Regions from separate parts of the Serratia sp. NFX21 genome, predicted to be linked through region 2. Evidence: riboswitches for the same ligand, from Rfam matches in the RefSeq annotation. Region 2 holds a riboswitch; each other region holds the start of a gene.
What was found. Region 2 has a riboswitch for thiamine pyrophosphate ahead of thiB (thiamine ABC transporter substrate binding subunit). Riboswitches for the same ligand answer to the same signal wherever they lie in the genome.

Region 1 (9,822 bases), 420 kb from region 2:
TTGGTGTGTGTGCAAACTGCTATGGTCGCGACCTGGCACGTGGTCACATCATCAACAAAGGCGAAGCTATCGGCGTTATCGCGGCACAGTCAATCGGTGAGCCGGGTACACAGCTGACGATGCGTACGTTCCACATCGGTGGTGCGGCATCTCGTGCGGCTGCTGAATCCAGCATCCAGGTGAAAAACAAGGGTACTCTGAAGCTGAGCAATGTGAAGTTCGTAATGAACGCCGCAGGCAAGCTGGTGATCACCTCTCGTAACACCGAACTGAAGCTGATCGACGAATTCGGCCGTACTAAAGAACGCTACAAAGTGCCTTACGGTTCCGTGATGGGCAAAGGCGACGGTATGGAAGTTAACGGCGGCGAAACCGTTGCTAACTGGGATCCGCACACCATGCCAGTTATCACCGAAGTGAGTGGTTTCATCCGCTTCGCTGATATGGTTGACGGCCAGACCATTACCCGCCAGACCGACGAACTGACCGGTTTGTCTTCTCTGGTAGTACTGGACAGCGCAGAGCGTACCGGTAGCGGTAAAGACCTGCGTCCGGCACTGAAAATCGTTGATGCCAAAGGCGACGACGTATTGATCCCAGGTACTGATATGCCTGCTCAATACTTCCTGCCAGGTAAAGCGATTGTACAGCTGGAAGACGGCATTCAGATCGGTGCGGGTGATACCCTGGCGCGTATTCCTCAGGAATCCGGCGGTACCAAGGATATTACCGGTGGTCTGCCACGCGTTGCGGATCTGTTCGAAGCACGTCGTCCGAAAGAGCCGGCAATCCTGGCTGAAATCAGCGGGATTATCTCGTTCGGTAAAGAGACCAAAGGCAAGCGTCGCCTGGTAATCTCTCCACTGGACGGCAGCGATGCGTACGAAGAGATGATTCCAAAATGGCGTCAGCTCAACGTGTTCGAAGGTGAAGTTGTGGAACGTGGTGACGTTGTTTCTGACGGCCCAGAATCTCCACACGACATTCTGCGTCTGCGTGGTGTGCATGCGGTTACTCGCTACATCACCAACGAAGTGCAGGAAGTTTACCGTCTGCAAGGCGTTAAGATTAACGATAAACACATTGAAGTTATCGTTCGTCAGATGCTGCGTAAAGGCACCATCGTTAGCGCTGGTGGCACCGAGTTCCTGGAAGGCGAGCAGGCTGAAGTGTCTCGCGTTAAGATTGCCAACCGTCAGCTTGCTGCTGAAGGCAAAATCGAGGCAACCTTCTCACGCGATCTGCTGGGTATCACCAAGGCTTCCTTGGCGACCGAGTCCTTCATCTCCGCAGCATCGTTCCAGGAAACGACGCGCGTTCTGACCGAAGCGGCTGTTGCCGGTAAGCGTGATGAACTGCGTGGCCTGAAAGAGAACGTCATCGTGGGCCGTCTGATCCCAGCCGGTACCGGTTACGCTTATCATCAGGACCGCATGCGCCGTAAAGCACAGGGTGAAACGCCAGTTGTTCCGCAGGTGAGCGCGGAAGAAGCAACGGCTAACCTGGCTGAACTGCTCAATGCAGGCAACCTGGGTGGCGGCAACAACGATTAATCGTTGAATGCGCCTTGGGGTTCGGCATAGCCGGGCCCTGACCAGATAAACCGCTCCTTCGGGGGCGGTTTTTTTTTGCCTGCGAACCGGGCCGGGTGAGGAGTTACAGGGGGCATCAACATTCTGAGGTCCCGGAGTCACGCGGGAGGGTAATCCGACGTGATCCGGGAGAGGATAAGGCGAAACCGTCTGGTAGGTGACGGCTCCGGCTGGCACCGGGTTTGGCAGCCAGCATCGCCACTATAGCGGGGCTGATTTGCCCCGCCAGCGGTGTCGATAGCTTCTGCGCAACGCTTCCCTCGTTTTTTCAACGGCGTTGCAAGGCTTGCAGATTACTGCGGGCTGCGCCCCAGGTAGCCGTCCCAGTCTTTCCACACCGGCTGTAAACCAGCGTCGCTGATGGCTTGTGCCACCTGCTGTGGGGTACGGCCATCGTGCGGTTCAAACTGTTCCAGCTCCGGTGGCACATCGTCGGCATAGCCGCCAGGCTGGGTTTTGGAGCCGGCGCTGACGCTGTTGATCGCCACCGGGATCATATGATCGCGGAAAAACGGTGACTCACGCGTCGACAAAGACAGCTCCACGTCGGGGGCGAACAGCCGGAAGGCACAGATTAGCTGCACCAATTGCGGTTCACTCATGATCGATGCCGGTTCGATACCTCCGGCACAAGGGCGCAGGCGCGGGAATGAAATCGAGTAGCGGCTCTGCCAGTAAGTCTGTTGCAGGTAGAACAGGTGTTCAGCCAGCATGTAGCAGTCGGTACGCCAACTGTTGGAAAGCCCGATCAGGGCCCCGAGGCCGATCTTGTCGATCCCGGCGCGGCCCAGGCGATCCGGTGTGGCCAACCGCCAGTGAAAGTCCTGTTTCTGACCGCGCAGATGATGCTGCAGGTAGGTCGCGGGATGATAGGTTTCCTGATACACCAGCACGCCATCCAACCCCAGAGCCTTTAATTCGGCGTACTCTTGCTGCTCCAGCGGTTGTACTTCCATCATCAGCGAGCTGAAATGGCGGCGGATCGCGGGAACGTGTTGGCGGAAATAGTCCATGCCGACCTTGGTCTGGTGTTCCCCGGTGACCAACAGCAAATGCTCAAAGCCCAACGCCTTAATCGCCAGACACTCGCGTTCGATCTCGGCGGCATCCAGGGTTTTACGCTTGATGCGGTTGCTCATCGAAAAGCCGCAGTAGGTGCAGTCGTTGGCGCACAGATTGGACAGGTACAGCGGCACGTAGAAGCTAACCACGTTGCCAAAACGTTGACGCGTCATCTGCTGCGCACGTTGCGCCAGTGGCTCCAGGTAGGACGCGGCGGCAGGGGAAATCAGTGCCATAAAGTCTTCGCGCGACAGTTTTTCCGCATTCAGCGCATGCTCGACATCACGCGCCGTTTTACTGTTAATACGCAGCGAGATATCGTCCCAATCCAACTGTTGCCAGCGGCTACTGAAATCATCAGCCATCACAATGTCTCCCCTGTCTGGCTGAGAAAAGCGGTCAACGGGCTGGAGGCAACCGCATTACGCTGACTGCTGCCCAATCCCGCCTGACGTGCCAGTTCGCCGGCCTCAAGTGCCAGGCGAAAAGCCCGAGCCATCTGCACCGGGTCGCGCGCCACGGCGATTGCAGTATTCACCAACACGGCATCGGCACCCAGTTCCATGGCTTCCAGCGCATGGCTTGGCGCACCGATGCCGGCGTCGACCACCACCGGCACCCTGGCCTGCTCGATAATGATCTCCAGGAAGTCGCGGGTGCGCAGCCCACGGTTGGAACCAATAGGCGCGCCCAGCGGCATGACCGCGGCACAGCCCGCTTCCTCCAGGCGTTTACACAACACCGGATCGGCACCGCAGTAAGGCAGCACCACAAAACCTTCTTTCACCAATATTTCTGCCGCCTTTAGGGTTTCGATCGGGTCCGGCAGCAGGTATTTCACATCGGGATGGATTTCCAGTTTCACCCAGTGGGTGCCAAGCGCCTCACGGGCCAACCGGGCGGCGAACACCGCTTCTGCCGCGGTCTTGGCGCCGGAAGTATTCGGCAACAGGCGTACGCCCAGTTGTTGCAGCGGCGCCAGAATGGCGTCATTACCGCCGCGCAGGTCAACACGCTTCATTGCCATGGTGACCAGCTGCGAGCCGGAGGCCTGTAATGCCTCCAGCATCAGCGTTGGGGTGGCGAATTTACCGGTGCCGGTAAACAGGCGTGAGGTAAAAGTGGTATCGGCGATTTGTAGCATGTCAGCCTCCGGCGATCGCTTGAAACAGCAGAATGTCATCGCCGTCTTGCACCAGGTGATTAGCCCAGTCAGTGCGCGGGATGATGATTTGGTTGATAGCCAGTGCCGTGCCCGGCTGGTGGCGTTCCAGTTGCTCGAGCAGGGCGCTGACGCTCAGCGGTTGTGCCAGTTCCAGCGGCTGGTCATTAAGCCGAATTTTCATGCTGTCCCTCCGCACGCCGGACAGGTGCTGGCCTGACTGAGTTGCAAGGTGCTCCAGCTTTGTTGTTTACCGTCGAACAGCCGCAGTTTGCCGCTGATGGCGGAAGGCAGGCCCGCCAGCATTTTTATCGCTTCCAGCGCTTGCAGGGTGCCAATGACGCCGACCACCGGGCCGAGTACGCCAGCGGTACGGCAGTTGCGTTGGGGTTCAGTTTGTTCCGGATACAGGCAGGCATAGCAGCCGTGGGCATAGGGAGGTTCTATCACCAGCAGCTGACCGCTGAAACCCACCGCACTGCCGCTGATCAGCGGTTTACCGGCCTGGATGCAGGCGGCGTTCACCGCATGGCGGGTTTCCATGTTATCGCTACAGTCCAAAATTAAATCGGCGCGTTGTACGGCGCGCTGTAACACTTCCCCCTGCAGACGCTGTTCCAGCGCAATGGATTCGACCATCGGGTTCAGCGCCTGTAGCTGGTGCTTTGCCAGGGCGGCTTTGCTTTGGGAAACGTCGCTGCTGCGATAGAGGATCTGACGCTGCAAATTGGTGACGTGCAGCCTATCGTCATCGGCCAGCAGCAGGGTGCCGACACCGGCGGCGGCCAGATAAAGCGAGGCGGGGGAGCCTAACCCCCCCAACCCGACGATCAGTACCGTCGACTGTTTTAGTTTCTCTTGGCCTGCGGGGCCGATGTCTTCCAGCAGCAACTGGCGGCTGTAGCGCAGGAATTCTTGATCGTTCAGCATGGCATCACTCCTTGCCTTCGATCAGTTGCAGCAGTTGTGCAGTCGCTGCGCGCCAGTCCGGGGCCTGGGTAATGGCGCTGACCACGGCGACGCTACCGACGCCACAATCCAGCACTGCCGCCACGCGATCGATACTGATCCCGCCGATCGCCACCGTTGGGTAGTCACTCAGCCCGGCGATATGGCGTTTCAGCTCCACCAGACCCTGTGGGGCAGAAGGCATGTCTTTGGTTTGCGTCGGAAAAATATGCCCCAGTGCGATATAGGAAGGTTTTACCGCAATGGCGCGGGCCAGTTCACTATCGTCATGAGTGGAAACCCCCAAACGTAGCCCGGCGCGGTGAATGGCGGCCAGATCGGTAGTGTCCAAATCCTCCTGGCCGAGATGTACGCCATAGGCACCGTGCTTAATCGCCAGTTGCCAGTAGTCGTTGATAAACAATCGGGCGTCGTAGCGCTTGCCGAGGGCAATAGCGGCGGCAATGTCGTCCTCGACCTGTTCATCCGGCAGATCCTTAATCCGCAGTTGAAGGGTAGTGACGCCTGCGTCCAGCAAACGGGCAATCCATTCAACGCTGTCGACTACCGGGTATAACCCCAACTTGTGAGGCGTGGCGGGGAAGGGCGTGGTGATATCAGTCATTGCTCAATTCCTCTTGCAGGTTACCGGCGCTGTGGTACAGCTCGCTGCCGCGTGAGCGGAACTCGGCCGACATCTTTTCCATGCCGGTTAGCTGCACTGCTATCGGTTTGGCCGCTTCTTGCGCGGCGGCATAGTCGCGAACTTCCTGCGAAATTTTCATCGAGCAGAATTTTGGCCCGCACATAGAGCAGAAGTGGGCGATTTTGCCGGACTCCTGCGGCAGGGTTTCGTCGTGATAAGCGCGAGCAGTGGCTGGATCAAGCGCCAGATTGAACTGATCTTCCCAGCGGAATTCGAAGCGCGCCTTGGACATGGCGTTATCGCGGATTTGCGCACCGGGGTGGCCTTTTGCCAGGTCGGCGGCGTGAGCGGCAATTTTGTAGGTGATCAGCCCCTGCTTGACGTCCTCTTTGTTCGGCAGCCCGAGATGCTCCTTTGGCGTGACGTAACACAGCATGGCGCAGCCGAACCAGCCGATCATCGCGGCCCCGATGCCGGAGGTAAAGTGGTCATAACCCGGAGCGATATCGGTGGTCAGTGGGCCAAGAGTATAGAATGGTGCTTCGTGGCAGTGCTCCAGCTCCTCGGTCATGTTGCGGCGGATCATCTGCATCGGCACGTGGCCAGGGCCTTCGATCATCACCTGCACATCATATTCCCAGGCAATTTTGGTCAACTCACCCAAAGTGTGCAGTTCGGCGAACTGTGCCTCGTCGTTGGCGTCCTGAATTGAGCCCGGCCGCAGGCCGTCGCCGAGGGAAAGAGAAACGTCATAGGCGGCGCAAATCTCACAGATTTCGCGGAAGTGCTGGTACAGGAAGTTTTCCTGATGATGTGACAGGCACCATTTGGCCATGATCGAACCGCCGCGGGAAACGATGCCGGTCAGGCGTTTGGCGGTCATCGGCACGTAGCGCAGCAGCACGCCGGCGTGAATGGTGAAGTAGTCAACCCCTTGCTCCGCCTGCTCCAGCAGCGTATCGCGGAACATTTCCCAGGTGAGGTTTTCCGCCACGCCGTTCACCTTTTCCAGCGCCTGATAGATAGGCACCGTGCCAATTGGCACCGGGCTGTTACGCAGGATCCATTCGCGGGTTTCGTGGATATAGCGGCCGGTAGACAGATCCATCACGGTATCCGCGCCCCAGCGGGTGGACCACACCAGTTTCTCGACCTCTTCCTCGATCGAGGAGGTCACCGCCGAGTTGCCGATGTTGGCGTTAACCTTCACCAGGAAGTTACGGCCGATGATCATCGGTTCGGATTCCGGGTGGTTGATATTGGCGGGGATGATGGCGCGCCCTGCGGCGACTTCCTGGCGAACGAATTCCGGCGTGATATTCTCCGGCAGGTTGGCCCCCCAACTTTGGCCAGGATGCTGGTGGCGTAATACCTCGCCACGGATGCGCTCGCGCCCCATGTTTTCGCGAATGGCGATAAATTCCATTTCCGGGGTGACGGTGCCGGCACGCGCGTAGTGCAACTGGGTCACGCGTTTGCCCGGTTGTGCCTTGCGCGGCAACGGCAGATGTTCAAAGCGCAGGTGATCCAGGCCTTCATCGGCCAGGCGCTGCTGGGTGAAACCTGAACTGACGCCCTTGAGCGCTTCGGTATCACCGCGTTCAGCGATCCAACCGGCGCGTAGCTTCGCCAGGCCGCTATGCACGTTGAGTTCTGATTGGGGATCACCGTAAGGGCCGGCAGTGTCGTACACCGGAATCGCTTCGTTTGGCTCGTACTTCGGGTTGTCCTTATCGCCACCGATCAGCGTCGGGCTGAGCTGAATTTCACGCATTGGCACCTGCAGGTCACTACGTGAGCCCTGCAGATAGATCCGGCGTGAGTTGGGGAAGGAAACGCCTTGCAGGGTGTTGATAAACTGCTGGGCTTCTTCGCGTTGCTCTTTACGAGCGCGGGGTTTGTTAACGTTAGACATAGCAAGTTCCTACCAGTGTGTTGGGTTGGGAAAGTTGCTTGTCTGGAGCTCGGAGGGAGTAATGATGCTGGCCGGCAAAGCAGGATTATCCCAAATCGGGGTCACCTGCCTGTGGCGATAGATTACTCTTGTTCCCTTCGCGGGTATTAACCCGATCAGGTTCCGCGGATCCCGAATTAACGGTCTCAGCCTGGCCAATTTGATGAACAAATCAGGCGCTAGGCACTCCGACAAGATGCCCTCCAGTATAGGAGGGATAATAAAAAAGACTACAAAATTTTAGCCGGCTGGATCCAGCGTTTTGTCCGGCTCAGCCTGCTGCCAGGTTTCAGCCGCCAGTTGGATCAGCCTGTCTTCAAGGGTAAAACGAGCCGCCAGCGTTTCACCGATATCGGATAACGCCTGATGTAATTCCAGACACAGGTCCTGATCGATATCCACTTCGGTATAGCGATCGTGGAAAGCCATGATCTGCTCGGTATTGGCCCACAGCTTGGGATAGATGTTGACCGCCAGAGACATTTTCGGACTGGATGCGCCTTCCACTTGCTTGATTATTCTGTCATAGATATGAAAATGGCCGGCGGAGAGATAATCCACCAGATTATGGCAAAAGTTCTCCAGCGCTTTTTCATTCAGCGGCGTATGCTTTTCTTTGTTAGGTTTAATGCCCACCAGGGCACAATAGGCGACCAGCAACTGCTTGCGTGCCTGAAGCCATTGATCTACTAATTCATTACTACCACCAACGCGCTGAGTCAGGCTTTCCAAACGGTTGAGCATGTTTGACTCCGTAAGTAATAAAACGTAACAGTAAGTTATTAAAATGTAACAAGGCCGATTTGTAGAGTGCCAGTGAAGCTGAGGTTGTGCAACAACGATATGGAACTTGCATTAACGGGTAATGAAAATGGCTGGTGGATCGTCAGCCATGAAAGCAAACTTTGGTTACCGAACGGTGAATTGCCGTGCGGTTTGGCCGCGTCATTTTCCCTGCTGGGAAGAATGGCTCGTGTTATTGGCGAATGGGAAGGATTGCCGGTCTGGCTGGTGCGCCACGCAATGCCGCAGGAGATGGGATCGGTACGCCAACTGTTAGAACTGGATCGCGGGCTGTTCCAGCTTGCCGGACGGGGCGTACAACTGGCCGAGTTTTACCGTTCCCATCGCTACTGCGGTTACTGCGGCCATGAAATGCATCTCAGCCGCACCGAAAGTGCCTGCCTGTGCGGTCACTGCCGGGAGCGCTACTACCCGCAGATCGCCCCCTGCGTGATCGTTGCCATTCGGCGTGACGATGAGATCCTGCTGGCACAACATGTGCGCCATCGCGGCGGTATTCATACCGTACTGGCCGGCTTTGTCGAGGTTGGCGAAACGCTGGAGCAGGCGGCCGCACGCGAGGTGATGGAAGAAAGTAATATTGAAATCAAAAACCTGCGTTATGTCACCTCACAACCCTGGCCGTTCCCGCACTCGTTGATGATGGCCTTTATGGCCGATTACCACCGCGGCGAGATCCGCCACGATCCGAAAGAGCTGCTTAACGCCGGTTGGTACCGCTACGATCGGTTGCCGCTATTACCGCCGCCCGGCACGGTAGCGCGTCGCCTGATAGAGGACACCGTAGCCTTATGCCGTGAGCAATAAATCGCTACAATACCGGCAGATGAATAAGGGAGCCCCATAAATGAATGAGTTGAAGAACGATCGCTACCTGCGCGCACTGCTGCGTCAGCCGGTGGATGTGACCCCTGTATGGATGATGCGTCAGGCCGGTCGTTATTTGCCGGAGTACAAGGCCACCCGCGCCCAGGCCGGGGATTTCATGTCGCTATGCAAGAACGCGGAGCTGGCTTGTGAAGTCACGCTGCAGCCGCTGCGCCGTTTCCCACTGGACGCGGCGATCCTGTTCTCCGATATCCTCACCATTCCCGATGCCATGGGGCTGGGCCTGTATTTCGAAACCGGTGAAGGTCCGCGTTTCTCCTCGCCTATCACCAGTCGTGCCGATGTCGACAAGCTACCGGCGTTCGACCCGGAAGTGGAGCTGGGTTATGTGATGAACGCAGTGCGTACCATCCGTCGCGAGCTGAAGGGCGAAGTGCCGCTGATCGGTTTCTCAGGCAGTCCGTGGACGCTGGCGACCTATATGGTGGAAGGCGGTAGCAGCAAGGCCTTCACCAAACTGAAAAAAATGATGTACGCCGAGCCGGCGACGTTGCACCTGCTGTTGGATAAGCTGGCAGACAGCGTCATTCTGTATCTTAACGCCCAGATTAAAGCCGGCGCGCAGTCGGTGATGGTGTTCGATACCTGGGGCGGCGTGCTGACCGGTCGTGACTACCGCGAGTTCTCACTGCATTACATGCACAAGATTGTTGACGGCCTGCTGCGTGAAAACGACGGCCGCCGTGTGCCGGTCACGCTGTTCACCAAAGGTGGCGGCCAGTGGCTGGAGGCGATGGCGGCAACCGGTTGTGACGCACTGGGTCTT
Region 2 (9,822 bases):
TGATCGCTGCCGTCGAGCCGCAACCTGCCGTTGGCAGCCGGCAGGAACCCGGCAATCAGGCTGAGTAGCGTGCTTTTGCCCGCGCCGCTGGGGCCAAGCACCGCAACACGTTCGCCAGGCGCAATGTGCAGGTCAAAGCGCATCGGCAGGTGTTCATACAGGTAGGTCAGTTTTTCAAGCTCTATCATGGCGGCCCGGTAAGCGTTCAATCAGGGTAAACAGCAGGAAGCACAACAGCAGCAACAACAGGGCGGTGACCGCGCCATCATTGCTGCGATAGGCACCGATCTGTTGATACAGGTAGTAAGGCAGAGTGCGGAAGTGCTCGTTGCCGAACAGGGCGACGACGCCGAAATCGCCAATCGACAGTACGCAGGCGAAGGCCAGCGCCTGGGCCAGTGGGCGGCGCAATGCTTTCAGTTCGATAAGCCGCAGTCGCTGCCAGCCGTGGATATCCAGAGACAGGCACAGTGGGTTGTAGCGTTCGGCCAGGTCGCGCATCGGGTTTTCCAGCACTTTCAGCGCGTAGGGCACCGCCATCAGTGCATTGGTGAGGATCACCAGCGCATACGGCGACTGCGGCAGCCCGACGGTGTCACTCAACAGCAGGAAGAAACCGGTCGCCAGCACGATGCCAGGCATTGCCAGGATCACCATGCCACTTAGCTCAAGTCGTTGGCCCCAGCGCAGCCGCTGTTGCAGCTTCAGCTCACGACTGCTCCACAGCAGCATCATGGTCAGTAGCACGCACAGTACGCCGGCACCGAGAGCAATGCGCAACGAGGTGAATAACGCCTGCCACAGCACAGGCTGTTGCAGTACGCTGACCAGGCTTTGGTTGGCACCGTCGGCAATCACCGCCAGCAGCGGGGGTAACAGCAGCAGCAGGGCGGCAGCGATCAGCAAAAAATCGCTGGTGCGGCGCCACAGGCTGTCTTCCGGATTACGCCAGATGTGGGCGTGAGTGTTGCCGACCGGCAATGCCTGGCTTAACCGCTGGCTGAGCACCACCAGCCCCAGGCAACAGGCCAGTTGGATCAGTGCCAATAGCGCGGCACGGCTGAGATCGTAGTCGTAGCTGAGCGCCTGGTAGATAGCCAATTCGATGGTGGTGGCCTGCGGCCCGCCGCCCAGTGACAATACGGTGGCGAAACTGGCAAAGCACAGCATAAAGATCAGCGCACCGCTCGGCAGGATCTGGCGGCGTAGTGCCGGCCACTCGACAAAGCGGAACTGCTGCCGACCGCTCATGCCAAGCTGCGCAGCCAGTTGACGCTGTTCGACCGGAATGTTTTCCAGCGCCTGTAGCAGCAGGCGGGTCGCCAGCGGCAGGTTGAAGAACATATGGGCCAACAGAATGCCCTGCAGGCCATAGGGGGAGAAACTGTAGTTAATGCCGAGCCAACCGCATATTGCGGCCAGCCAGCCTTGTCGGCCATAAACACTGAGCAGGCCGAATACCGCCACCAGTACCGGCAGCACCAGCGTCATGGCGCACAGCCGTAGCAGCAATTGGCGGCCAGGGAAACGGCGACGGAACAGCGCTCGCGCCAGCAGGATAGCGGGCAGCACCGAGATCAGTGCCGACAGCAACGCCTGCCAGAAGGTGAAACGCACCACGTGCCACAGGTAGCTGTCCTGCCACAGACCCTGCCAGTCGCTTTCGGGCGCGTGTCGCCACAGCGAACCCATCGCCAGTACGGCGATGGTCAGGATCAGACCGGAAGCCAGCAGCCCCGGCCATAGCCAGCGTGGGATCAGTGGCTGACGGCGGTTTGCCATGCCCGGATCCAGTTGCCGCGTTGTTTGGCCACTTCTTCAGCGCTGTATTGCAACGCGGTCTGCGGTACGGTCATTTGCTCAAACCCGGCCGGCAGCTGGGTTTTGATCACCGGATACATCCAGTTGCCGGTGGGAATGCTGTTCTGGAACGCCGGGGTCACCATAAATTGCATAAACCGCTCTGCCAACTCCGGCTGTTTGCCGGCCTTGAGTTTGCCTGCCACCTCGACCTGCAGGTAGTGGCCTTCGCTGAAGTTAGCGGCGGCGTAACTGTCTTTCTTTTCTTCAATCAGATGGTAGGCCGGAGAGGTGGTGTAGCTGAGTACCAGGTCGCCTTCGCCTTTCAGGAACAGGCCGTAAGCCTCACTCCAGCCCTTGGTCACGGTAACGGTTTTCTTTGCCAGCTTTTGCCAGGCTTCGGGAGCCTTGTCGCCATAGACTTTCTGCATCCACAACAGCAGGCCGAGGCCCGGCGTGCTGGTACGCGGATCTTCGTAAATCACCTTCCAGTTCTGGTCACTGTCGACCAACTCTTGCAGGCTTTTGGGCGGGTTCTTCAGTTTTTCTTTGTTGTAAACGAAGGCAAAGTAGCCGTAGTCATAAGGCACGAAGGTTTTATCCTGCCAGCCGCCGGGCACGCTCAGTTTGGTGCTGTCGACGTTGCTCGGCGCAAATAAACCGGTTTGTTGCGCGGCCTGCAGCAAATTGTTGTCCAGCCCCAACACCACGTCGGCGGCACTGTTTTTTCCTTCCATGCGCAGACGGTTAAGCAGCGAAACGCCGTCTTCCAGCGCGACAAACTTCAGCTCACAGTCGCACTGGGCTTCAAAGGCTTTTTTGACCGCCGGGCCAGGGCCCCAGTCGGCAGCGAAAGAGTCATAGGTGTAGACCGTCAGTACCGGTTTGGCGAACACCGGTGCGGCGCACAACAACAGTAACAAGGGCAGGCTTTTTTTGACCACTTTGCACTCCTGAAAATTTAGGGGGGCAAGGGTATCTGAGGGGGCGAGCGGCGGCTGCCGGTTCGCTGGGCTCAAATCCCTCCGCCGGTATTGACCGGATCAGGTTCGACGGGTTTGTTCTCAGCAAAAGCGGCACGCCGCATTTTGCACCCCGTTGAGACGGCGTCATTGTAAAGACTAACGGGCGTCGGTGAAAGGCGCTTATGCTTCCGGCGGCGCAAACCAGGCGGATTTAAAATCAAACCAGCCCAGGGTATTCATCCGTACGCCGCGCATGCTGCGCTGGCCGTGCAATTGCAACCAGTGGTGGAACAGCGGGTGTAACTGATGATTGCTGACCAGGCGCTGGCAAAAATCGGCCAGCGGCAGGCTATTGGCGCGCCACAACGCGGCATCCTCAGCGAGATCTTCGTTCATGCAGTGCTGCATCAGCGGCAGTTCATACAGGGTGGCGAACAGCGAGAACTCCAGCGGCAGATAGAAGTTGGCGCTGCCGAGCCACAAATCGCTGATGGCTTCGCCTTTATGCCAGGTGTCGTAATCCACGGCCTGGATCTTCAGCTTGATACCCTGCTGCGCCAGCAGGGGTTCGATCGCCAACTGAATGGCGTGGAACTCCGAGTGCTCGCTGTAGTAAGTCAACGTCAGTTCGGTCAACCCGTCCGGTTTGGGCAATTGTGCCAGTGCGCGGTTGTGATGCCAGCGCGGCAGAAGGCCGTAGGCCGGCGACCAATAGCGTTGATAGACCGGGCCGGCATTGCTCAGCAGCGAAATGGGGTTGATCAACTCGCACAGCCAACTGCGAATGGCCGGATCGGCCGCCAGTGGCGAACGCTGATCGAACAGCAGGAAATAACAGCCTTCTTCCAGCCGGCTTTCCAGTTCGTTTTTGCCGGTGTCGTCCGCCTGCAACTGGACGCCGGAATGTACCAGTTCTTCGGTCACTTCCGGCAGCACCCAGATATTCACCTCATCGATCAGCGCGCGGTAGCCAAAGTAATCGTCAAAGGCATGGATTTTCATCTGGCTGCGGTGGTTGCGTACCACGCTATATGGCCCGGTGCCCACCGGGTGGCGCGAGAAGTCCGGCAGGCTTTGCCATTCGCGCGGCAGGATCATCGCGGGCACGCTGCCCAGCAGCCACGGCAGCCAGTAATCGGGACTGTGCAAATGCACGTCGATCACATAAGGCGTCGGTGAGGTCACGCGTTCGAGATGTGAAAACAGTGGCTGTGGCATCAAACGGGTAAGCGAGCTGATGACATCCTCCATTTCCAGCTCGCGGCCATGGTGAAAATGAATCGCCGGGCGGAGATAAAAACGCCAATGCAGCGGGGTCAAAGCTTGCCAGTGATGCGAAAGATCAGACTCCAGTTCCCCGTTTTCCTCGTTTATCCGCGTCAGACCGCTGAAAATCTGCCGTGCCAGATGGGTTTCCGAGCGCCGCAGCGCCGAGCCGGGCAGCAGGTTGTACAACTGGCGATAGTAGAGCACCCGCAGGATGTGTTTCCCCTGACGAAAGCTGCGTCCCAGTTGGGACAGCAACATCTGGCGCACCACGTTTTTATCGCCGACCAGTTGCACCAGTTGATCGATACGGTCTTGCTCCAGCAATTCCTCCGCCCGCTGTTGCTGCAGTGCCAGACCGGTGTAGTGAAAGGTGAGCCGTGAACGCTTGCCGCGCCCGGACTCGGCCTGCCAGGTTAACCAGCCCTGGTGCTGCATGGCACCCAGTAGCGAACGCACGTGGCGGCGCGAACAGCTGAGCACTTCGGCCAGCTCCTGCAGGGTGGTTTCGGTCGGCTCGCCGTGGCAGCGCTGCCACAGGCGAATGAACTGCTGTTGCAATCTGGAGGTGGACATAAAAGAGGAACGCTCCGGCATCAACCCATCAATTTATCTTTCCCTATATTACGCCGATAATTTTCTTCAATGAAAGGGGGAGGGCGACGGATGAAGGTTTTCTTGTCAAAACAGTTCTATCAGCGCTATTTCAGCGCGGTGCGTCGCCAGCGGGCCGATTGGTTGGGGCTGGTGCCTGAACAGGCGCGGCTGGAGATGCTGGCCCATCTGACCCAGTGGGACATCCACTCGATGACGGATAAGCAATACCGTGAGCATCTGTGAGGCTCGGGTAGAAAAAGTTTCTGAGTAATGGTGTTGTTCACCAGCCAGTGGGATCATACCCACTGGTTTTTTTATTCTCGGTCGCGGGGATATTCTTGCAATTTTGCCACCGTAGCCTAAGGTTCTGTCTTCCGCTTTAGGGTCAGGAACGAAGAGATGAAACGTCAGCGCTGGCTGCCACGCCGCTTTAATCCCGTCTTTGCCGCATTCCTGCTGATTGCCTTTCTTTCCGGCATTGCCGGCGCGCTTTTGGCGCCGACGCTGAGCCTGTTCCTGACCACCGAGGTTAAGGTGCGGCCGCTGTGGGTTGGCCTGTTCTATACCGTCAACGCTATTGTCGGCATCGCGGTAAGTTTCCTGTTGGCCAAGCGTTCGGATACGCGCGGCGATCGTCGCAAGTTGATTTTGCTGTGCTGCCTGATGGCGGTCGGTAACTGCCTGCTGTTTGCCTTTAACCGTGACTACCTGACGCTGATCACCGCCGGGGTATTGCTGTCGGCGATTGCCAATACCGCGATGCCGCAGATTTTTGCGCTGGCACGAGAATATGCAGACAGCTCGGCGCGCGAAGTGGTGATGTTCAGCTCGGTGATGCGTGCGCAACTGTCGCTGGCCTGGGTGATTGGCCCGCCGCTGTCATTTACGCTGGCGCTGAACTACGGGTTTACCTGGATGTTCATGATTGCCGCTGCGACCTTCGCGATTTGCGCCTTGCTGGTGTGGTTTACCCTGCCTTCTGTGCCACGTGCGGAGCACAGTAGTACGGAGCTGAACGCTACTGCTTCGGTTCCGATTGCCCCCGTCAGCGCCTGGCGCAACCGCGATGTACGTCGTTTGTTTATTGCGTCGATGCTGATGTGGACCTGCAATACCATGTATATCATCGATATGCCGCTGTATATCACCGCCGATCTGGGCCTGCCGGAAAACCTGGCGGGGCTGCTGATGGGCACGGCCGCCGGGCTGGAGATCCCGGCCATGTTGCTGGCGGGTTACTACGTCAAACGATTCGGCAAGCGCAATATGATGCTGTTCGCCGTGGCGGCCGGCATCCTGTTTTATGCCGGATTGGTGGTGTTTAAATTTAAGCTGGCGCTGATGGTATTACAGCTGTTCAACGCCATATTTATCGGCATCATCGCCGGTATTGGCATGCTCTATTTCCAGGACCTGATGCCGGGACGACCGGGTGCGGCGACCACGCTGTTTACCAACAGTATTTCCACCGGGGTGATCCTGGCCGGGGTGCTGCAGGGGGCGCTGGTGGAAAACCTGGGGCACTATGCGGTTTACTGGTTGGCGACTGTCCTGGCAGTAGTGGCGCTGTGGATGAGTGCCCGCGTGCGGGAAGTGTGAGCTTAAACGTCACCAACCTTGACGCATGTCATTGAGAACATTACGCCCGCCCCCCAAGCTGAACGGACCCGGAACGCGATAAGTGCGTTCCCGCCCATCTTGCTGCCAAGATGCCGATCCGTTTAGAAAAGTGGGTATGTTATGGATAAACTAACGCCGCTCAAGCCCGTCCCTTCTCTGTGTGCCGTCGCCGCTGCTCTACTCATCTGGTTTGTGATCCCGGTGCCTGAAGGCGTGGCACCCAATGCCTGGCATTTGCTGGCGCTGTTTATCGGTACCATCATCGCCATCATCGGCAAAGCGATGCCGATTGGTGCCGTTTCGGTGGTGGCGATTGCGTTGGTGGCGGTAACCGGCGTCACCAATCCCGGCAAACCCGGTGCTGCGCTCAATGACGCGCTGAGCGGATTTTCCAACCAGTTGATCTGGCTGATTGGTTTTTCGATCATGATCTCACTCAGCCTGAACAAAACCGGGCTGGGGGCGCGCATCGGTTATTACTTCATCTCGCTGTTTGGTAAAAAGACGCTGGGTATTGCTTATGCATTGACGCTGGCGGAAACCACCCTGGCGCCGGTGACCCCAAGTAATACCGCGCGTGGCGGCGGGATTATCCACCCGATTATGAAGTCGATTGCCGACAGCTTCGGCTCCAAACCCGAGCTCAATACCTCCGGCAAGATTGGCCGCTATCTGTCGCTGGTTAATTACAATATCAACCCGATCACTTCGGCGATGTTTATCACCGCTACCGCGCCGAACCCGTTGATCGTCAGCCTGATTGCCAAGGGCACTCATGGCAACTTCGAGCTGTCCTGGTCCATGTGGGCGGTGGCGGCACTGGTGCCTGGGCTGTGTTCGCTGATTGTCATGCCCTTGGTGATTTACCTGCTCTACCCGCCAGAGGTGAAAAGTACCCCGGACGCGCCGCGTTTCGCTCGTGAAAAGCTGCAGGCTCTGGGGCCGGTAACGCTGCCGGAGAAAATCACGCTAGCGGTGTTTGCCCTGCTGTTGGTGCTGTGGGCCGGTATTCCGGCGATGTTCTTCGGCCCGGCACTGGCGGTTAACCCAACCACGGCGGCGCTGATTGGTCTGGCGGTGTTGCTCGCGACCGGGGTATTGAGCTGGGAAGATGTGCTCAAGCACAAGGGGGCCTGGGACACGGTGGTGTGGTTCTCCGCGTTGGTGATGATGGCCAGCTTCCTCGGCAAGTTGGGGTTGATTGGTTGGCTGTCACAAACCGTGGGCAGTGGGATTGATCATATGGGAATGAGTTGGGTTGGCGGCACCATCCTGTTGACCCTTATCTATCTGTATTCGCATTACTTCTTTGCCAGCACCACCGCGCACGTTACCGCCATGTTTGCCGCGTTCTTTGCCGCCGGCATTGCACTGGGTGCTCCACCCGCGTTGCTGGGCTTGATCCTGGCGTTCTCTTCCTCGCTGATGATGTCGCTGACCCACTACGGTACCGGCACGGCACCGATTGTCTTTGGCTCCGGCTATGCGACTTTGGGTGAGTGGTGGAAAGCCGGTTTTGTGATGAGCGTGGTCAACCTGCTGATTTGGATATTGATTGGTGGGGCTTGGTGGAAGTGGCTGGGCTACTGGTAAGCGATTATTGATAATAAAAAACACCCGCCAGGTGGCGGGTGTGTGAATATCAGTTCAGGAAGGCGGGCTGCTGCGCCTCGTAGCGGGAAATATCCGCTTCGTGCTGCAGCGTCAGGCCGATACTGTCCAGCCCGTTAATCATGCAGTGACGGCGGAAGCTATCAATCTCGAACGGATAGCTTCTGCCACCGGCTTTGACCGTCTGGTTTTCCAAATCAACTTCAAATTCAATGCCTTCATTGGCAGTCACCAGCTGGAACAGCGTTTCCACGTCCTGTTCGCTCAGCTTGACCGGCAGCAGCTGGTTGTTGAGCGAGTTGCCGTAGAAGATATCGGCAAAGCTGGGGGCAATCACCACTCTAAAACCATAGTCGGTCAGCGCCCAGGGCGCGTGCTCGCGTGATGAGCCGCAGCCGAAGTTTTCACGGGCCAGCAAAATGCTGGCGCCTTTGTAGCGCGGTTTATTCAGGACAAACTCCGGGTTTGGCTGCTGGCCGGCATCGTCCAGAAAACGCCAGTCGTTAAACAGGTGCTTACCAAAACCGGTGCGCGTCACCTTTTGCAAAAACTGTTTTGGAATAATGGCATCGGTATCGACGTTCGCCGCATCCAAAGGCACCACTAAACCGGTATGTTGAGTAAATTTAGCCACGGTAGCCTTCCTTAGTGAATATCACGGATATCGGCGAAATGACCGGCAATAGCGGCCGCAGCGGCCATTGCCGGGCTGACCAGGTGAGTACGCCCACCGCGGCCCTGACGCCCTTCAAAGTTACGGTTGCTGGTGGAGGCACAGCGTTCGCCGGGGTTCAGGCGGTCGTTGTTCATCGCCAGACACATTGAGCAGCCCGGCAGGCGCCATTCAAAACCGGCATCGATAAAGATTTTATCCAGGCCTTCGGCTTCCGCCTGCGCTTTTACCGGGCCGGAGCCGGGTACCACGATGGCCTGAACACCGCTGGCAACCTTGCGGCCCTTGGCGATGGCAGCCGCTGCACGCAAGTCTTCAATGCGTGAATTGGTGCAGGAACCGATAAAGACTTTGTCGATCGGCACGTCTGTCAGCTTGATGCCCGGTTTCAGGTCCATATAGGCCAGGGCTTTTTCGGCCGAGGCACGCTCACCCGGATCACTGAACGACTCAGGGGCCGGGATGGTCTGGTTGACGGCGATAACCTGCCCAGGGTTGGTTCCCCAGGTCACCTGTGGCGCGATGTCTTCAGCACGCAGGGTGACAACGGTATCGAATTTGGCATCGTCATCGGATTTCAGCGTGCGCCAGTAGGCAACGGCCTGTTCCCAGTTGCTGCCGGTTGGCGCAAACTGACGGCCCTTCAGGTAATCAAAGGTGGTGTCGTCCGGCGCAACCAGCCCGGCTTTGGCACCCATTTCGATCGCCATGTTGCACAGCGTCATGCGGCCTTCCATGCTCAACGCCTGAATGGCCTTGCCGCAGAATTCCACTACGTGGCCGGTGCCGCCGGCGCTGCCGGTTTTGCCGATCACCGCCAGTACGATGTCTTTCGCCGTGATGCCTTCCGCGGCGTCGCCGGTCACTTCAATTTTCATGGTCTTGGCGCGGCCCTGCTTCAGGGTTTGGGTCGCCAACACGTGCTCCACTTCGGAGGTGCCGATACCAAACGCCAGCGAACCGAAAGCCCCGTGAGTCGCGGTGTGGGAGTCGCCGCAGACGATGGTCATACCCGGCAGTGTCATGCCCTGCTCTGGGCCGATCACGTGTACGATGCCCTGGTATGGGTGGTTCAGGTCATACAGCAATACGCCAAACTCTTCGCAGTTCTTGATCAGTTCCTGCATCTGAATGCGTGCCATCTCGCCGCTGGCGTTGATGTCTTTGGTTTGGGTAGAGACGTTGTGGTCCATGGTGGCAAAAGTCTTGCCCGGCTGACGCACTTTGCGGCCCATGGCGCGCAGGCCGTCGAATGCCTGAGGCGAAGTCACTTCGTGTACCAGGTGGCGA
Region 3 (9,822 bases), 2.1 Mb from region 2:
GTGAGCGTGAAGCTGTCGCGATCCACTAGCCTGGATCTCGGCTATCAGGGGCAATACGGTTCCGATACCCAGGTTAATGCCGTTAATGCCAACATCCGATGGTCATTCTGATTTCTTGATAAATTCGGTTTTGTTATAACGGGGTATCGTTGGGTAACAGATTATTGTTTCCTGGCGGTATCTCGTCTCTCTGTGGCAGGTCTGGGTCCTCGGACGAAGAGTGCTCAAGCAGCTTAAATAACTCGGTTCGTTCATCCTCGCTCAAGTCCCGCCATTCGCCCAGCGCTAACCCTTCCAGACTGATGTTCATAATGCGCACGCGCTCAAGTTTGGTGACTTGATAGCCAAAGTATTTGCACATACGGCGGATTTGGCGGTTAAGCCCCTGCACCAGCGTAATGCGAAACACCTGCGCAGTTTCCTGCGCCACCTGGCATTTATGGGTCACTTTGCCCAATATCGGCACGCCCGCGCCCATGCCCTGAATAAACTCATCGGTCAGCGGTTTGTCGACGGTGACCAGGTACTCTTTTTGGTGATTGTTGCCGGCGCGCAGGATTTTATTGACCAGTTCCCCGCGGTTGGTCAGAAAAATCAGCCCCTGAGAGTCTTTATCCAGGCGGCCGACGGGGAAGGTGCGCTGGCTGTGGTTAACGAAATCACCGATGTTGTTCGGCACGTGTTTACCCATGCTGGTGATGATGCCCACGGGTTTATTCAGCGCGATCAGCACCAAATCTGCATCATTACGCGGCTCTATCCGTTGCCCGTTAACACTCACAACATCCCCAATAAATACCGGCGCACCCACCTCGGCCAGGTTATCGTTGATAAAAACCTTACCCAGTTTGATGTAGCGATCGGCCTGACGGCGGGAACAGATACCGCTGTCGCTAATGTATTTATTCAGGCGAATGGATGATTGTGTTGGCATGGTGTCCCCGTAAAACGCGGACTATACATTACCCGGGGGGCATTGCGAAGATTGCTTAAAATTGCACATCGTCAAAGGCCTGTTTTTCATGGCAGTATAGTGCTCCAAATAACGGGCGCTCTGCCATTAAACGAGGCTGACTCATTGAATAAAATAGCACTTTCGTTCTCACTGACCCTGCTGCTTGCCGCATCCGTGATGCCTGCACAGGCGAAGCAAAACTCATCCCTCAAGTCACCGGCATCAGGCGTGTTGTGCGACCGTTATGTCTGTGCGAATGGTACCGATGGCATTTCCCGCCCATTGACCGAAAAGTATCTCGGCAAGAAAGTCGCCAGCAAACTGTCTTCGCAAGGTGAGTTCGACCCGACCGAATTCACCTTTGCCAATGGCATTTTCTGCGATGTCAAAGAGCGACTGTGCCGCGAGGATCGCTACTACGGCGAAGGCGGTAAACGCACCGGCGCCGTTTCCAGGAAATACACCGAGCTGCTTTTCGGCCACTAATAGCCCTGCATGCACCCGTCCAAGGATCCGTCAGGCCCCGTCGACCTTCACCACCAAAGTATTCAGCGGCGTAAGAACCTGCCCGGTGCTGCCGGTCGGCGTCATGCGCGGGATCGGTTGGCGGGTGTCGCTTTCTACCAGCGTTGATCTTGCCTCTTGCGCGTCAAACAGATAATCCTCCCCCCACTGGCGCAGGCCGACGATAACCGGGAACAGGGCGCGCCCCTTGTCGGTGAGAATATATTCCTGATAGGCACTGCCGTCCGAAGCGGGGGCAATCTCCAAAATGCCGTGCGCCACCAGGGTGCGTAGCCGGGTGGAGAGGATATTCTTCGCCATCCCCAGTCCCTTTTGAAACTCACTGAAGCGGCGCACGCCGTCGAAGGCATCGCGCACAATCAGCAGCGACCACCAGTCACCAATCACATCCAGCGTACGTGCCACCGGGCACTGTGCATCTTCCAGACTTTTACGTTTCATGGCATTTCGTTCCTGTAGCGATATCTGGTTGCATTATAAAACCTCCGTGCGTAAAGTTCATTGGGTTTAATAATGAAACCACTTTGGAGCGAACGATGAGTGATAAAACGCTGGATCCGATTTGTGCCGCGCAGGGCGGAGCGCTGAGTCGCCTGCCTGCGTCGCTGGTGTTATTGCTGGCGGGAGCCAGTGCCTTTAGCGTGGCGAATGTGTATTACGCACAACCTTTACTGGACGCCATTGCTCAGGATTTTCATATCAGCCTGGCGTCGGTGGGCATGGTGATCACCGTCACTCAGTTAGGCTGCGCATTGGCATTGTTGCTGGTGGTGCCGTTGGGCGATCGGGTTAATCGTCACCGGCTGCTGGCGGTTCAGCAACTGCTGCTGATTACCGCACTTTGTGTGGTCGGTTGGGCGAACAGCAGCCTGTTATTACTGGTCGGCATGCTGCTGGTGGGGTTACTGGGTACCGCCATGACCCAGGGATTGGTCGCCTTCGCCGCTACATTGGCAGCGCCGCATGAGCGGGGACGGGTAGTGGGCGCCGCGCAAGGCGGTGTGGTTCTCGGGTTGTTATTGGCGCGCACGCTTTCCGGCGCAATGGCGGATATCGGTGGCTGGCGCGCGGTTTACTTTTTCTCTGCGGCGGTAACTCTGCTCCTGTTGCCGGTGCTCGCGCGTCTGTTGCCCGTCCCGCACACAGCGCCTTCAACACTCAGTTATCCGGCGCTGTTGCGATCAATGCTGACGTTGCTGTGGCGCGATCGCACGCTGCAGATCCGCGGCATGCTGGCACTGCTGATGTTTGCGGCATTCAGCATTTTCTGGAGTGCCCTGGTTCTGCCACTCAGTCAGGCGCCGTTTAATTTTTCACATTCGGTGATTGGTGCCTTTGGTCTGGTGGGGGCGGTGGGTGCGCTGGCGGCGGTTCGTGCCGGACATCTGGCCGATCGCGGTCTGGGGCAGTTGGCAACCGGTATCTGTCTGTTGCTGTTGGTGCTGGCCTGGTTGCCGCTCGGCCTGCTGAGTTACGGGCTGGGATGGTTGATTATGGGCATTGTGCTGCTCGATCTGGCCGGACAGGCCATTCACGTGTTGAATCAGAGTCTGATTTTCAGCGCCCATCCGCAGGCTCATAGCCGGTTAGTCGGCTGCTACATGCTGTTCTACGCGGTGGGTAGCGGGCTGGGTGCCTTTGCCAGTACCCACGTATTCGCTCTGGCGGGCTGGTACGGCGTGTGTTGGCTGGGGGCGAGCGTCAGCCTGGCGGCCTTGTTGTTCTGGGGGCTGACGCTGCGTGCCATGCCAGCCTCAGATGCGGCGCATTAGCGGCATCCTTTCGGTTCTGGGACAGGAGTCACATATAAAATTCAGTACCCCCATTGTTTGTCATAATTCACCGCGATACTGTTATGCAATCTGGTTTAAACCAATAAAGTGAGCTATGGAAAACAACTCTACCGTTGAACTGGCCAAGCAAAGGCTTAATGACTGGCTGAGTCAGGGCGCAATAGCCCCCGGCGACAAGCTTCCTTCGGAGCGAGAGCTGGGGGAATTGCTGAACATTAAACGCATGACGCTGCGTCAGGCACTGCTGTTCCTGGAAAGTGAGTCGAGGATATTCCGTAAGGATCGTCGGGGTTGGTTTGCAGCATTGCCACGCTTTAACTACAACCCCAATTCGTCTACCAGCTTCAAACAGGCGGCCATTGAGCAGGGCCGTTCTCCCTCTTGGGGTTATATGACCAAGGAGCGGGTTTTGACGGCACCGGCGGCCATTTGCGATTTACTGCAGCTTAGTGAAGGGGCAGCGATCTACAAAATCTGTGGCTGGGGAGCGCTGGACAATCACATCGTGTTTTATCACGAAACCTTTATCAGTCCGCTGGTGGCACCCGACTTCATCGAACGCCTGGGTGAGAACTCGTTTGCCGATGTATGGGAAAACGCCTACGGAACCGCGACTCGCACCCATCATTTGGCTTTTAAACCGACCCGATTGTCCGGTGATGCCTGCAAGGTGATGGGCGGCAACGCCAGCACGCCGTCGATACTGGTAGAGAAGCATCGTGCCGATGCCCAGCGCCGTATCGTGCAGGTGGATATCGAATACTGGCGTTTCGAGTCGGTGGATTTTTTCATTAACTTATAGGTGAACACCATGGATCGCTTAACGGCGGAGAAAGTTCTTCTGCGGGCGCAGAATTTGCCGCTTTATCTGCATGCCTACGCCTTTCATCTCAATATGCGCATGGAGAAAATCCTGCCTGAGGATCTGCTGACCATTGCTCATCAGCAGCAACTGCGCGGCGTGAAAGTGCATGTATTGGATGGGGAAAGTCAGGCGCTTTGCTACGCCGATGATGCCCGCCTTCGCAACTTTGGTGAGCAGGCACAGCGCTATGGGTTGGATATCCATATCGAAACCAGCGCTTCCGACTCGCAGACCATCGATCAGGCGGTGAACATTGCCCTTAAATCCGGTGCCAGTTCGGTGCGCTTCTATCCGCGCTATCAGGGGGTATTGCAGCAAGTGTTGGCGCGCATTGCCGAAGATATTCAGTACATCAAGCAGCGTTATCAGCACAGCGGTCTGAGCTTTACTTTGGAGCAGCACGAGGATCTTAAAAGTCATGAACTGGTTAGCCTGGTTCGGGCGGCAGATTTCCCGCAGCTTTCCCTGTTATTTGATTTCGCCAACATGATCAACGCCAATGAAGAGCCGCTGACGGCATTGGCGGTAATGGCTGAAGATATTACCCAGGTACATATCAAGGACGCACTGATCGTGCGTGAAGATCAGGGAATGGGGCACCGGGCCTGTATTTCCGGGCAGGGGGATTTGCCCTTCCGGGAATTGTTGCTGGGGCTAATTTGCCTGGGCGAAGAGCGGCCGCAGGTTACTGCTTATGGGCTGGAAGAAGAGGTGGATTATTACGCGCCGCCATTTCGTTTTAACGGAGAGGGTGATAACCCGCATATTCCATGGCGGGAGATGAGTGAAACCGCGTTACCGGAACATGGGCTGGAGGAACGGCTTAAAAAAGAGGTTCAGGATGCATTAAATCAAATTCACCATGTTCGCACCATTACTGACAGTTTGATAAAGCAAGCCCGGGAGCTGCTAACCCCGGCATAATATAATAAATAAATTTATAAATAACACATTCTCAATGATGTGGAGAAACACTCGTCCCGTCACTGAGGTAACAACACCGCTTATTATCTAATGGCTGTGAGGGGATTATGCTGACTAAAAAAAGATGGGCACTATTTAGCTTGTTGGTCTTATGTGGCGGGACAATATATAAATTACCCTCCCTTAAGGATGCGTTTTATGTGCCGATGCAAGAATACTTTCACCTGAGTAACGGGGAAATTGGTAACGCCATGTCGGTCAACTCGATTGTGACCACCATTGGCTTCTTCTTGTCGATTTATTTCTCCGACCGTCTGCCGCGCCGCTTTACCATGTCGTTTTCACTGATCGCCACCGGCTTGCTCGGTATTTATCTGTCCAGCATGCCGGGCTACTGGGGCATTCTGTTTGTCTGGGCGTTGTTTGGGGTCACCTGTGACATGCTGAACTGGCCGGTGCTGCTCAAATCGGTGAGTATGCTGGGGAACAGCACTCAACAGGGGCGGCTGTTCGGCTTTTTCGAAACCGGACGCGGCGTGGTGGATACCGTTGTGGCGTTTTCTGCGTTAGCACTGTTTACCGCGTTTGGCAGCGGTTATCTTGGCTTCAAGGTTGGGATACTGTTTTATTCGGCGATCGCGATTATCGTAGGGATTATTATTCTGTTGGTAATGAAAGAAAGCCCGGAGGAAAAAACAGCCTCTAAGAGCGAAGCGCCGGCCGATAAAAAACCGGGGATGAGCAGCGTATTAAAAAATAAAACGGTTTGGCTGATTGCCTTCAGCGTTTTCTGTGTATATGCCGTCTATTGCGGGCTGACGTTCTTTATTCCTTTCCTGAGCCATGTCTATGCATTGCCGATTGCGCTGGTGGGTGCCTATGGGATTATTAATCAGTATTGCCTAAAGATGGTGGGTGGGCCGATTGGCGGTTTGATCGCGGATAAAGTATTAAAATCCCCGAGCAAGTATTTATTCTACACCTTTATTATCAGCGCCATTGCGCTGGCATTATTGATTCTGTTGCCACATGAGCAAATGCCGGTGTATTTGGGCATGGCCTGTACGCTGGGATTTGGGGCGGTGGTCTTTACCCAACGCGCGGTGTTCTTCGCCCCGATCGGTGAGGCGGGGATTGATGAGGAACATACCGGTGCGGCGATGGCGTTGGGTAGTTTTATCGGCTATGCCCCGGCGATGTTTTGCTTCAGCCTGTACGGCCACATTCTCGATGCCTTCCCAGGGTTAACCGGCTACAAGATTGTCTTTGGCCTGATGGGCATGTTTGCCTGTGCCGGGATCATCGTGTCGGGGCTACTGGTTAGAAATATCCGCGCACGCGGCAAATTGACCCCGGCGGTTTCTGCCGTCTGACCAGGGGTTCATGAAAGGGGGCGCCACAGCACGGCGCCCCTTTACTTTGTCGGCGAGTGCATCAGGTAATAGTCTTCCGCGCCGTCATTGCCGGTAGCGATCGTCCGCCAACCGTGTTTGTGGTAAAAGGCCAGCGCCTTCTCATTCTTCACCAGGCATTTCAGCGAGCCGGTGGCAGTGAAGGTTTGCTCCGCCGCCTGCAGCAGGGCGCTACCGACGCCAAGAGGCGGTAGCTGAGGGTCGACATACAGATTGTGAATAAAGTTATCCTGACGATAAATCGAGACGAACCCCAGCCGCTTGCCCTTTTCTTCCGCCACCCAAATGTCCTCACCCAGCGTTGAGCGATCGAAATCTTCCAGTCGGTAATCTTCGGTATCACGCCAGGGAAACGCCGCCTTGCGCGATGCCAGATACAGGGTGCGCAGGAAGGGACGATCGGCCTCTTGGTATTTTCTTATTCGCATGGCGGCTCCTTTTTATTTTTTGTCACTATAGCGCGATTGACCTCACCGACGGCAACCCCAATAATGGCCGTCTGACTCGGGGTGCCTCTAGGGGCTGAGATTTTACCCGTATTACCTGATCTGGATTATGCCAGCGTAGGGAAGTCTCGGTGCCCCAACCGGTACCCGCCTTCTTGAACGCCGGTTGGGAGGAATATGCTCGCTCGACCTGATGTTTTACCCGGCGCCCGCGCCGCGGCCTGTTTAACCCAATTTAAACGCCAATCCCCATTGATTCACTGCCTGACCAACGAAGTGGTGCAGGAGCTGACGGCTAACGTGTTGCTGGCGCTCGGTGCTTCCCCGGCGATGGTGGTTGAGCCGACCGAAGCGGCACAGTTCAGCCGGCTGGCGGATGCCTTGCTGGTCAATATCGGCACTCTCAATGCATCACGCGCCGAATCCATGCTGGCGGCGATAGAAGTTGCCAATGCGGCAGGCACACCCTGGACGCTGGATCCGGTCGCCGTCGGTGGGCTGGCGTATCGCACCGCCTTTGCCCAACGTTTACTGGGCGAAAAGCCGGCGGCAATCCGCGGCAATGCTTCTGAAATCATGGCGCTGAGTGGCCTGCAGGCGAGTGGGCGCGGCGTCGACAGCGCTGACGATTCACTGGCGGCGTTACCGGCGGCGCGCGAATTGGCACGAAACAGTGGGGCCGTGGTGGCGGTGACCGGCGTGGTGGATTACATCACCGACGGCCAGTGTGACTGGGCGGTCGCCGGGGGCGACGTGCTGATGACGCGAGTGGTGGGTACCGGTTGCGCACTTTCGGCCGTGGTGGCGGCATTTTGCAGCCTGCCGGGCGATCGGTTGGACAACGTGGCGACTGCCTGCCGGGTGATGTCACTTTGCGGTGAGATGGCCACGCGCCGCGCCGCCGGGCCGGGCAGTTTTACCCCGGCATTCCTCGACGCTCTGTACCAACTGCGTCCGGAGGATCTGCAATGAAACGGATTAACGCGTTGACCATCGCCGGCACCGATCCGAGCGGGGGGGCCGGCATCCAGGCCGACCTGAAAGCCTTCTCCGCGCTGGGGGCCTACGGTGCCTCGGTAATCACCGCGCTGGTGGCGCAAAATACCCGCGGCGTGCAGTCGGTGTATAACATCGAACCGGCTTTTGTCGCTGCCCAGCTTGATTCCGTGTTCAGCGACCTGCGTATCGACAGCACCAAAATTGGCATGTTGGCCAACGCCGATATTGTGCAGGCGGTCGCGGAGCGTTTACGTCACTATCAGCCGTCGTTTGTGGTACTGGATACGGTGATGCTGGCGAAAAGCGGCGATCCTCTGCTGGCGCCGGAGGCGGTGGAATCGATTCGCTGCGAGCTGTTGCCGCTGGTGTCGATCATCACGCCGAACCTGCCGGAAGCGGCGGCTCTGCTGGAATGCGCCCCGGCGGAAAATGAACGCCAGATGCGTGAGCAGGGGCGAGCACTGTTGGCGATGGGTTGCCAGGCGGTATTGATGAAGGGCGGCCATCTTAGCGAAAGTGAAAGCCCGGACTGGCTGTTCAGTGCGGGACTGGAGCAACGCTTTACTGCACCGCGCGTAGCGACCCGCCATACGCATGGCACCGGCTGCACGCTGTCTGCCGCATTGGCCGCCCTGCGTCCGCGTCACGACGACTGGGCAGGCACGGTGGCTGCCGCCAAGGATTATCTGCAAAAAGCCTTGCAGCAGGCCGATACGCTGGAAGTGGGGCACGGTATCGGGCCGGTGCATCATTTTCACGCCTGGTGGTGAGCCAACTTTTTGCTACCCTTGTGGTCTGACTAGATCCAGGCCCGGTATTGGCCGGGTGCGATTAAATTTTATCAAGGGAGAAGGCCATGACAGGACAAAACGCACTTCGCGGCGCCATCTTCGGCGCGTTGCTCAGCTTCAGCGTGGGGGGCTTTGCCCAGCAGATCGTCACGACTTCTGATGTGATCCAGCAGCCTGGCTATCAGAGCAGTTGGCAGAATATGGTGAAGGGGCAGGCCCGCTTGCCTGGTTGGGCACGCAAAGGGGTGGGGACTTCGACCCCGGCGCAAAGCCTGAGCTGGAAGGGGCAAAACTATCTGGTGGGTAATATCTGTAAACCCCACGACTGCGCCAACAACTTTATGATGGTGGCGTTTAAAGAAGACAAGTCGCAGGCCTGGGCGGTACGCGTCGAGGTGGCGAATAAGCCGGAAGCGATTGATCATCCGAAGAAATACGCTAAATATCAGTGGTTGGGTAAACCGAACGACGATATGAAGGCGCTGTTGAAGCAACAGTTCGAGAATAATCCGGACTGGAAATAAGCGGATTAGAAGCCCCTCTCCCAAAGGAGAGGGGACAAACGGGCAGCATTAGTTAATGGGTCAGCCGATACCGGCCTGATGCAGGTCGTGCAGGTTGATGGCACCCACCAACACCCCCTCAAGATTGACCACCGGCGCAGCGCTGATGTGTTGTTCGTGCAACGCTTCCAGTGCTTCTCCGGCGCGCCATTGTTCCGGTAAACGGTAGCCGGGGCGGGTGATCGCCGGGCTTAACGCATCCTGCAGGCTATTGCCTTTCACCAACCAGCGACGCAGGTCGCCGTCGGTAAACACCCCCACCACTTTTTGCTGTGCGTCGCACACTGGCACCAGCCCCAACCCGGTACGGCTCAGTTCCAGCATCGCTTCCATTACGTTGGCGCTTTCGCTGACCTGCGGCAGGCGATCGCCGGTGCGCATCAGGTGATGTACCCGGTTCAGCAGGCGTGCGCCCAGGCTGCCGCCCGGATGCGAACGAGCAAAGTCTTCGGCGTTGAAACCGCGTTGACGCATCAGCGCCATTGCCAGTGCGTCACCCATCATCAGCGTATTGACCGCGCTGGAGGTTGGCGCCAGCCCCATCGGGCA

Region 1: it holds a riboswitch for thiamine pyrophosphate, as region 2 does, so the genes downstream of both, thiC (phosphomethylpyrimidine synthase ThiC) here and thiB (thiamine ABC transporter substrate binding subunit) in region 2, are expected to answer to the same signal.
Region 3: it holds a riboswitch for thiamine pyrophosphate, as region 2 does, so the genes downstream of both, thiM (hydroxyethylthiazole kinase) here and thiB (thiamine ABC transporter substrate binding subunit) in region 2, are expected to answer to the same signal.

Annotation. Positions count from the first base shown of each region.
Region 1 covers NZ_CP183196.1:780,530-790,351, forward strand. The annotation lists gene rpoC (DNA-directed RNA polymerase subunit beta') at 1-1,553, shown strand, start outside; gene thiH (2-iminoacetate synthase ThiH) at 1,886-3,019, opposite strand; gene ACNT1W_RS03640 (thiazole synthase) at 3,019-3,798, opposite strand; gene thiS (sulfur carrier protein ThiS) at 3,800-4,000, opposite strand; gene ACNT1W_RS03650 (HesA/MoeB/ThiF family protein) at 3,997-4,746, opposite strand; gene thiE (thiamine phosphate synthase) at 4,751-5,389, opposite strand; gene thiC (phosphomethylpyrimidine synthase ThiC) at 5,382-7,325, opposite strand; TPP riboswitch at 7,441-7,565, opposite strand; gene ACNT1W_RS03665 (Rsd/AlgQ family anti-sigma factor) at 7,605-8,108, opposite strand; gene nudC (NAD(+) diphosphatase) at 8,208-8,975, shown strand; gene hemE (uroporphyrinogen decarboxylase) at 9,016-9,822, shown strand, end outside.
Region 2 covers NZ_CP183196.1:1,199,530-1,209,351, forward strand. The annotation lists gene thiQ (thiamine ABC transporter ATP-binding protein ThiQ) at 1-188, opposite strand, end outside; gene thiP (thiamine/thiamine pyrophosphate ABC transporter permease ThiP) at 175-1,782, opposite strand; gene thiB (thiamine ABC transporter substrate binding subunit) at 1,758-2,744, opposite strand; TPP riboswitch at 2,803-2,908, opposite strand; gene sgrR (HTH-type transcriptional regulator SgrR) at 2,946-4,607, opposite strand; gene sgrT (glucose uptake inhibitor SgrT) at 4,698-4,871, shown strand; gene ACNT1W_RS05610 (sugar efflux transporter) at 5,028-6,227, shown strand; gene ACNT1W_RS05615 (DASS family sodium-coupled anion symporter) at 6,369-7,841, shown strand; gene leuD (3-isopropylmalate dehydratase small subunit) at 7,891-8,493, opposite strand; gene leuC (3-isopropylmalate dehydratase large subunit) at 8,505-9,822, opposite strand, start outside.
Region 3 covers NZ_CP183196.1:4,341,454-4,351,275, reverse strand. The annotation lists gene ACNT1W_RS20360 (autotransporter outer membrane beta-barrel domain-containing protein) at 1-111, shown strand, start outside; gene rluF (23S rRNA pseudouridine(2604) synthase RluF) at 134-934, opposite strand; gene ACNT1W_RS20350 (YcgJ family protein) at 1,133-1,441, shown strand; gene ACNT1W_RS20345 (winged helix-turn-helix transcriptional regulator) at 1,472-1,921, opposite strand; gene ACNT1W_RS20340 (MFS transporter) at 2,017-3,252, shown strand; gene ACNT1W_RS20335 (GntR family transcriptional regulator) at 3,368-4,075, shown strand; gene ACNT1W_RS20330 (sugar phosphate isomerase/epimerase family protein) at 4,085-5,062, shown strand; gene ACNT1W_RS20325 (MFS transporter) at 5,170-6,435, shown strand; gene ACNT1W_RS20320 (GNAT family N-acetyltransferase) at 6,477-6,902, opposite strand; TPP riboswitch at 6,970-7,061, shown strand; gene thiM (hydroxyethylthiazole kinase) at 7,098-7,892, shown strand; gene thiD (bifunctional hydroxymethylpyrimidine kinase/phosphomethylpyrimidine kinase) at 7,889-8,689, shown strand; gene ACNT1W_RS20305 (inhibitor of vertebrate lysozyme family protein) at 8,776-9,234, shown strand; gene gutQ (arabinose-5-phosphate isomerase GutQ) at 9,295-9,822, opposite strand, start outside.